Regions from separate parts of the Cellvibrio sp. KY-YJ-3 genome, predicted to be linked through region 3. Evidence: predicted binding sites of a transcription regulator. Region 3 holds the regulator's gene; each other region holds the start of a gene.

Region 1 (2,211 bases), 1.6 Mb from region 3:
TTCTTCTTCCGGCTCCAGATCGTACAGATCTTTGGTCGCTGCTTCGCCCGGATGAATCTTGTTCAGAACACCGTCGATACCGGCCATCAGCAATGAAGCGAAGCACAGGTATGGGTTAGCAGTTGGATCAGGGAAACGGGTTTCGATACGCTTGGCTTTTTCACCAACAGTGTAAGGAATACGGATAGAGGCAGAGCGGTTACGGGCAGAGTAGGCCAGCATTACTGGAGCTTCAAAGCCTGGAACTAAACGCTTGTACGAGTTGGTAGAAGCGTTACAGAAAGCGTTCAGTGCTTTAGCGTGCTTGATGATACCGCCAACGTAGTACAGAGCGGTTTCGCTCAAACCAGCGTAAGCGTCGCCCGCGAATTGGTTTTTACCGTTCTTGGAGAAAGACTGGTGAACGTGCATACCTGAACCGTTATCACCGATCAAAGGCTTCGGCATAAAGGTTGCGGTTTTACCGTATTGATGAGCAACGTTGTGTACGCAGTACTTCAGGATCTGTACTTCGTCCGCTTTCTTAACCAGAGTGTTAGCGCCTACACCGATTTCACATTGGCCAGCGTTAGCAACTTCGTGGTGATGGATTTCGATTTCCAGGCCCATGGCTTCCATGGCGTTACACATAGCGCCACGGATGTCGTGCAGTGAGTCTACTGGAGCAACGGGGAAGTAACCGCCTTTCACGCGTGGCGCGTGGCCGTGTTTACCTTCAACGTCGTCACCTGATGACCATGCTGCTTCTTCAGATTTGATTTTGTAGAAAGCGCCGCCCATTGAGCTGTGGAAGTGAACGCTGTCGAAGATGAAGAATTCTGGCTCTGGACCAAACAGGGCTACATCGCCCAGACCGGTAGACTTCAAGTACTCTTCAGCGCGCAGGCCGATAGAGCGTGGGTCGCGGTCATAACCTTGCATGGTGGCTGGTTCAACGATGTTACAACGAATGTTGATGGTTGCTTCGTCGTAGAAAGGATCCAGAACAGCAGTTGAATCGTCTGGCATCAGGATCATGTCTGAGTCGTTAATGCCTTTCCAGCCAGCGATAGAAGAACCGTCGAACATTTTACCGTCAACGAAGAAACTGTCGTTTACAACGTGGGCAGGGAAAGTTACATGCTGCTCTTTACCTTTGAAATCGGTGAAGCGCAAATCAATCCAGCGAGCTTCGTGTTCTTTGATCAGGTCTAAAGTCTTAGACATTGAATGCCTCCAAGTGTTATAGCCCGAAGGCTACGGATTGTGAAAAGTTATAACTACCAAGATAACCGGCCAAAGGTCGTTTACCTGAAAATTTTCCCCACTTCATCCGGACTCGCGACTCATTTAGGGGAGCGGGGCAAGACTAGGGTGTCAGAAAAGGGGCAAAATATATGCCATTTAAATAAAATAGCAACACACCTTTAAAAATAAGGCTCTTGGGGTCATGGAGGCCTGAAAAATATTGCCATAAGCACTATTTTGGTGCGGTATTTTTGTTAAATGATCTATTGTGGTGCGATTGTGTGCTGTGTTGAATAGTGACGCCATATTAGCATCAAGAATGCCTCTTGGCATGTCACAGAAAAGCGGTTGCTTTGCACCAAATCGTGTCGCTGACTAGCGTGCGTGCATTCTCACTGTGAAACCATTCATTTTTGCTGCAAAAGTCGATAGTCAATTTCTATGGTGTTCGCCTCGCTCCACGTCTAATTCCCTTGTAGCCTGCGCCGCGATTGGGTAACACCGACGGCAAGGTGATATGCCCGAGGTTTTATCGCTCTTCTTTTAACCAATACTCTACCCAGAACAATAAAAGGTTAGTTATGCATGCAATGACAACAACAGAAATATTCCTGATTGCCATGGTAATCATTTTTACAGTGCCCTTTTTAATTTGGCGCCTCGGTCGCACTGACTATTGGGCACCCCTGGTGGTCGTGCAAATCATCATGGGTATAGTGCTTGGCCCGGGTGTGCTGGGCAAAGCCTTTCCTGAGTACTACACCTTTGTATTCACCCCGGATGTCATCAAATCGCTCAACGGTATTGCTTGGTGGGCGGTAATGATTTTTGTGTGGATTGCCGGGATCGAGCTCGACCTGAAAAAAGCTTGGGCCTACAAGCGGGAAAGTAGCATCACCGCTGGGCTTGCGCTGGGTACACCGCTGCTGTTTGGTTGTGGGGCAGCGCTGGCGATGATGGCCTTTAGCGATGGCTGGATTGGTG
Region 2 (2,211 bases), 1.1 Mb from region 3:
AAGCGACAGACCCCTTACGGTTTTACACCAAGGGGCAGGTGGCCACACCTGCCTATGCTGATAATTTAATCCTTGAGGATGAAGTCACATTAGGTGGGCGGCGCCTGCAAATTCGTATCGCACCTACACAGTTTTTTTTGACGAGCAAACAGGGTTTGGAGTCGTGGTTTGTATTGGTAGGTGGTTTGCTGTTCTGCAGTTTATTGGGTGGTTTTTTGTTGCTGATATCAGGGCGTACCCAACATATTCACAATCTCGTTGAGCAGCGCACGCAAGAACTCGCCGCTATTTTGGAAAGTGCCGCTGAAGCAATTTTAGTAGTGGACAGCAGTGGTGTAATTGAAAAGGCCAACCCGGCTGCTGCGATACTGTTTAACTATTCGTTAGAAAACCTTGAGCAATTACAGATCGCAGATTTAATCCCCTCTCTGTCTGATTTGTCGGGTGCTGCGCTTTTTTCTTCAGCTGTGGAAGGCGAAAAAGAGCGTGTTGCGCGGCGCAGTGACGGAGTGAGTCTGAATGTTGAACTCAGTATTAGCCCGGTGGATATTAAAGAGCGATTATTTTTTACTTTTATCATTCACGATGTCACCGAGCGTAAAAAGGTTGAACAACTTAAAGCAGAATTTATCTCCACCGTCAGCCATGAATTGCGCACTCCATTAACGTCTATCAAAGGTGCATTGAGCGTGGCGCTGAATGGTGGTGTTGGTGTTTTGGATGAAAAGCTGGCACAGCTCTTGTCTATTGCGGCAACCAATGCGGATCGCCTGTCGCGTTTGGTTAATGACATTCTGGATATCGATAAACTGGAATTTGGTAGTGCCAATTTAACCATTGATGTGCATGAGGTGTATCCACTCTTAAAGCAGGCTGTGGAGCAACATCTTGCTTATGCGGAGCGTTACGCTGTGCATTTGCAGCTCGATCTGCCCGATGAATCCTTAATAGGGCTCAAAGCAAAATTAGATGGTGATCGTTTTTTGCAGGTCATGTCCAACCTGATTTCCAATGCGATCAAATTTTCTTATCAGCATAATCCTGTGCAGATCCGCATGACCAAAGAAGCGCATCGCATTCACATTGAGGTAATTGATAAGGGGCAGGGAATACCTGCGTCTTTCCATCAGCGTGTATTTACCCGTTTTGCCCAGGTGGATTCATCGGATACCCGTAAGCGGGATGGCTCAGGCCTTGGGTTGAGTATTACCAAGGCGTTGGTTGATCGTATGGGTGGTACAATTGACTATGTGTCCGAGGTAGGAAAAGGCACTACTTTTTATATCACTTTGCCCATTTATAACGATTGATTTAATGGGCCTATTGTTCGTGCTGGCCTGTTTTATGCTTTGTTATTAAAAATCAGGTTTTTTGATAAATAGCGGCAAAACCGGCTAAAGTTTACCCATTCATTGCCGCTAACCTATGCGAAGCGGTAATTTTTTGGTGTGGAGGTATCTATGGTGACCAGTACATCCAGTACGACAAACAACAACGGATCAATAGGTTCTAGCATTGTCAGTGCGTTAGGGTCTGGCTCTGGTATCGATAGTAATAAGCTTGCTGACCAGCTTACCGAAGCGAACAAGATGGTTCAGGCACAGCGCTTGACCAGTCAAAAGACACTTCTGCAAACACAAATTTCAGATTATGGCCTGTTGCGCAGCTCGCTTGCGAAGCTGGAAACCGCTGCCGCCGCGCTTGGTAGCGCCGATACATTTAATGCCAAAGCCCTGTCCGTTCCAGATACCAGTTTGATTGGCATTACCAAGCTGGATTCAAAGGCTGTGGCGGGTAGCTATCAGTTAAAAGTCGAGCAAGTTGCTCAGGCTCAATCCCTCAGCTCTGCCAGTTTTGCGGCTATGACGAGTCCGGTTGGCAAAGGCACTTTGACCATTCGTTTGGGGGATTGGAATGCAGGAAACACCGCATTCACCGTGGATTCCACCAAAACCGGTGGAACCATCACCATTGATGATTCCAATAACTCGCTGACTGGTCTGCGTGATGCGATCAACGCTGCCGATATTGGTGTATCGGCAAGTATTGTTAGTGATGGCGGTTCTTACAGGCTGTTGATGACTGCCAGTACTGGTGCTAAAAACGAAATCGAAGTTGTTGCAACAGAAGATCCGGCTGCCGTTGGGCTTGCCGCATTTAACTTTAACGAGACCACTAAAAACCTGACTCAGCAACAAGAGGGGCTGGATG
Region 3 (2,211 bases):
TAATTGGCGGTCCAGCTTATCGGCCAATGAATCAATTGCTGCGTACAGATCTTCGTGAGTGGCATCCGCAAACAAATCTTTGCCGCTGACATGGATGGTTGCTTCTGCTTTTTGAATCAACTTATCGACGGAGAGGATGACGTGAGTACTGGTAATGCGATCGTGGTGGTGGCTCAGGCGCTCAATTTTGCTGCTGACATAGTCTTTCAGCGAATCGGTAACTTCCAAATGATGACCACTGATATTTATTTGCATAGATACTTCCTCTCGATAGAAACAAAATGGTTGTGATCAGCACAACCTAACAGCTCGTCCGTGATTTTCTTCCGAATTTCGTATTTATAACCGGTTAATGATAATTAAATGGTTTTCCGCTCATTAGAGGGTGGAATATTCAGCGACTCGCGATATTTTGCAATGGTACGACGCGCTACCTGAATTCCCTGTTCCGCGAGCAGGTCGGTGATTTTGCTATCGCTCAACGGTTTTTTGGGGTTTTCCGCACTCACCAACTTTTTAATAATTGCGCGAATCGCTGTTGAAGAGCACTCGCCGCCGCTATCGGTACTAACATGGCTGGAGAAAAAGTATTTCAGTTCGAAGATACCCTGCGGTGTGTGCATATATTTCTGGGTGGTTACCCGCGAAATAGTGGATTCATGCATCTCAACAATTTCAGCGATATCGTGCAGCACCAGCGGCTTCATGGCTTCGGGGCCGTAATCGAGAAACCCGCGTTGTTTTTCCACAATACAACTGGCTACTTTAAGCAGAGTCTCATTGCGGCTCTGTAAACTTTTCAGGAACCAGCGGGCTTCTTGCAAATTATCCTTGAGAAATGTGTTGTCGCTGCTCGAGTCCGCGCGCTTTACCATGGAGGCATAATTGGAATTGATACGCAGGCGCGGTGCAATTTCCGGGTTTAATTCAACAATCCAGCGGCCATCGCGCTTTTCAACGAACACATCCGGTACTACATATTCCGTGTCACCACTGGCAATAATATCGCCTGGGCGAGGGTTTAGGCTTTGGATCAGGGTGATGGCCTGGCTCAACTCGGCCTCTTTCAGTTTGGTGCGGCGCATTAACTGACGGTAGTCGCGACTACCCAATATAGGCAAGTAAAGTTTGGCGATTAATTTTGCCGAATCCAAAAAGGGTGTTTTGGGGTCAAACTGTTGTAACTGCACCAATAAACATTCAGATAAGTTTTGGCTGCACACACCGCAGGGATCAAACTGCTGCAGCCGGTGTTGAACTGCAACAACTTCATCCAGTTCCAGCTCTTCAAAATCGCCACGCATTCCTTCGAATATTTCTTCGATGGTAATAGACAGCATGCCGCTGGGTTCAACCGCGTCGATAATTGCCATCGCTAACACCCGGTCGCGATCTGACATGGGCGTTAAATTGAGTTGCCACATCAAATGATCATAGAGTGAGTCGGTAACAGCGCGACGACTTTCAAAATCATTGTCTTCATTATCGTAGTTGCTGGAGCTGCCGGTTGATGAGGTTTGGTAAACATCGTCCCAGCTGGTATCTACCGGTAAATCGCTGGGAATCGAGTCGCTCCAGTCACCGCTGTCGGCGCTGAAACTATCGCCTTCACCATAGACATCGCTATCACCAAAGGATTCCCCATCGCTAAAGCTTTCGCCCTCGCCAAAACTTTCAGATTCGCCGTAGCCAGGTTCGTTGAAGTTATCAGCGGTTGATGACGAGAAATTGTCGCTGGCACTGAAGTCGGCGCTATTGTCGGTGCCGGATTCTGCAGCAATTTCCTGTTGGCGGGTGTAATCAATCTTATCGTCCGCACTGCCTTCATAATCGCTGCTGGTAGTTGCTGAGTCAAAACCTTCCTCAACTTCCAGCATGGGATTGGATTCGAGTGCCTCCTGGATTTCCTGTTGAAGATCCAGCGTGGAGAGCTGCAAAAGACGTATCGCCTGTTGCAGTTGGGGAGTCATTGTCAGCTGTTGGCCGAGTTTAAGCTGGAGAGATTGTTTCATTGTTGTAGCAACAAACCCTTATTTAACGCGGGATGGAAAACATCTGTTAGGTGGAGTTTAGTCAGGGTTTGCGCTTCAAGCAACATACTTAAGCAAGCTTTATGCCTAGTAGCCAAATAATATTACTTGTCAAGTTGTTTGTCGGGTGGTTAAGGCGTTTGTTGAACTCACAGGCGAAAGTGTTCGCCCAGATAGACTT
Region 4 (2,211 bases), 1.2 Mb from region 3:
TCAGCATGATTCCCGAAACAGCTAAGGCTTTAGGAGCCGCAAACATCTGACTGACTACCTGCGCCCCCATTTCATGGGCACTGTTAACGCGAGTCACCAAAATCGCCGAGGCTACCGACAGCAACAGTCCGGGAATTTGTGCAACCAGACCATCGCCAATAGTGAGGATGGTGTATTTTTCAAAGGCTTCGCCAAATGGCAAATCATGCTGGGCCATACCAATCGCCAAGCCACCAAAAATATTGATAAACATAATCATGATGCCTGCAACCGCATCACCGCGAACAAACTTGCTCGCACCGTCCATCGCGCCGTAAAAATCCGCTTCGGAAGAGACTTCCTGACGACGGGTACGCGCCTGATCCTGATCGATCAAACCCGCGTTCAAATCCGCATCAATCGCCATTTGTTTGCCGGGCATTGCATCCAGGGTAAAACGCGCACTCACTTCGGAAATACGGCCCGCACCCTTGGTTACCACCACGAAGTTGATGATCATCAAAATGATGAACACCACAATACCCACCGCCAAATTTCCGCCAATAACTACATGACCAAAAGCTTCAATTACTTTCCCCGCTGCATCGCCTCCGTTATGACCTTCAAGTAAAACTACGCGAGTGGAGGCAACGTTCAAGCCGAGGCGCAACAGGGTGGCAATAAGAAGAATCGCGGGGAATGCGGCAAAATCCAGCGGGCGCATGGCATACACAGACACCAGCAACACAACGAGCGCCAGGGCAATATTGAAGGTAAAAAACATATCCAATAGCAGCGGCGGAATCGGCAAAATAATCATCGCCAACAGCATCATTAGCAAAATGGGAATTCCCAAATTGCCACGCCCCATACCGCGCAATGAACCCAGCGCGGCTCTGCCGTTGAAGTTATTCAGTTGGTTAAACGATGGTAAGGCCATAAGCACGGATTCTTGACGGTGAAATCATTTACCTGTGCTTATCGCAAGAAGTGTACCGATTCATAGCAATCGCTTAAAAAAGTACGGCGATAAATAAAAAGTACAGCGATAAAAAGTGCAGCGATTAATCCACCTCACCCGAGGCGTTGTAACGCAAGTCGCGCGGGACGTTGATATTGCGGGGATAAGCGGGCCTGTCACCCTTGCCTTTGCGGTAATTGCGCAGCTGGAATACGTAGGCCAATACCTGGGCAACTGCGAGGTACAGGCCGGAGGGAATTTCCTGATCCACTTCGGTGGTGTAGAAAATCGCGCGCGCCAATACCGGCGACTGAATAATTTCAATATTGTGCGCTTTAGCGATTTCGCGAATTTTTAGCGCGGTGTGATCGCCACCTTTGGCAATCATCAGTGGCGTTTCCATGGTTTCGGGGTCGTATTTTAACGCGACCGAAAAGTGTTCCGGGTTGGTGATGATCACATCGGCTTGCGGTACATTGGACATCATGCGGCGCTGCGCCATTTCGCGCTGCAATTGGCGAATACGGCCTTTGACTTCAGGTTTACCATCCGTATCTTTGGATTCGTCTTTTTGATCCTGCCGCGACATTTTTAATTTTTTGTTGTATTCAAAAATCTGAATCGGCACATCAATCGCCGCAATCGCAATGGTAGTCGCGCAGAGTGCAATGGTGGCGAGGATAGATATTTCCAATGAATGAATGATGGCGACATTGGTGCTTTCATCCACCAAGCGAAACATGTCTTGCGCAAAAAACTTCAGGATAAAAATAGTGCCGCCCAAAATAACCAGTACTTTGGCAAGCGCTTTTAATAATTCAATGAGGGATTTCACCGAGAACATCCGCTTGATACCCGCGATAGGGTCCATGCGGTTGAGTTTTGGCTCCATGGCTTTGGTGCTGTAATTCCACCCACCCAATGCGATAGGGCCAACAATGGACGCAACAAGTAATAAAACCATTAAGGGCGCAATACTAAACAGGCCGTCGTAAATAGCCGCCGCAAGGTGGGCGATCATGGCATTGGGGTCGTAAATAGCCGCGCGCGTGAGGGTAAAACTTTCACGGCTGATCCCAATCAGTTTGTTGCCCATAAATTCTGCAAAAACATACAGGCCTATGGCCGCCACCATTAACACTGCCGTAGTAGTAAGGTCGCGTGAACGGGGAACCTGCCCCTCTTCGCGCGCCTTCTCAAGTTTTCGGGCACTGGCCTCTTCCGTTTTTTCCTGGCTGCTGTCGTCATCTTCGGCCATAGGTTGCTCCTAT

What was found. The regulator sigma-54, encoded in region 3, starts transcription at its own class of promoters, with help from an activator protein. The targets are predictions, from matches to a motif close to TGGCACANNNNTTGCNNT.
Region 1: a site for sigma-54 is predicted at 1,365-1,382, ahead of glnA (type I glutamate--ammonia ligase). Genes of this name have one in related genera too.
Region 2: a site for sigma-54 is predicted at 1,334-1,351, ahead of fliD (flagellar filament capping protein FliD). Genes of this name have one in related genera too.
Region 4: a site for sigma-54 is predicted at 960-977, ahead of flhA (flagellar biosynthesis protein FlhA). Genes of this name have one in related genera too.

Annotation. Positions count from the first base shown of each region.
Region 1 is NZ_CP031727.1:1,206,910-1,209,120, forward strand. Features, by position in the region: gene glnA (type I glutamate--ammonia ligase) at 1-1,206, opposite strand, end outside; gene D0B88_RS05125 (cation:proton antiporter) at 1,809-2,211, shown strand, end outside.
Region 2 is NZ_CP031727.1:3,073,391-3,075,601, forward strand. Features, by position in the region: gene D0B88_RS12975 (CHASE domain-containing protein) at 1-1,310, shown strand, start outside; gene fliD (flagellar filament capping protein FliD) at 1,461-2,211, shown strand, end outside.
Region 3 is NZ_CP031727.1:4,124,968-4,127,178, reverse strand. Features, by position in the region: gene hpf (ribosome hibernation-promoting factor, HPF/YfiA family) at 1-255, opposite strand, end outside; gene D0B88_RS17505 (RNA polymerase factor sigma-54) at 360-2,012, opposite strand; gene lptB (LPS export ABC transporter ATP-binding protein) at 2,180-2,211, opposite strand, start outside.
Region 4 is NZ_CP031727.1:2,956,774-2,958,984, reverse strand. Features, by position in the region: gene flhA (flagellar biosynthesis protein FlhA) at 1-919, opposite strand, end outside; gene flhB (flagellar biosynthesis protein FlhB) at 1,044-2,198, opposite strand.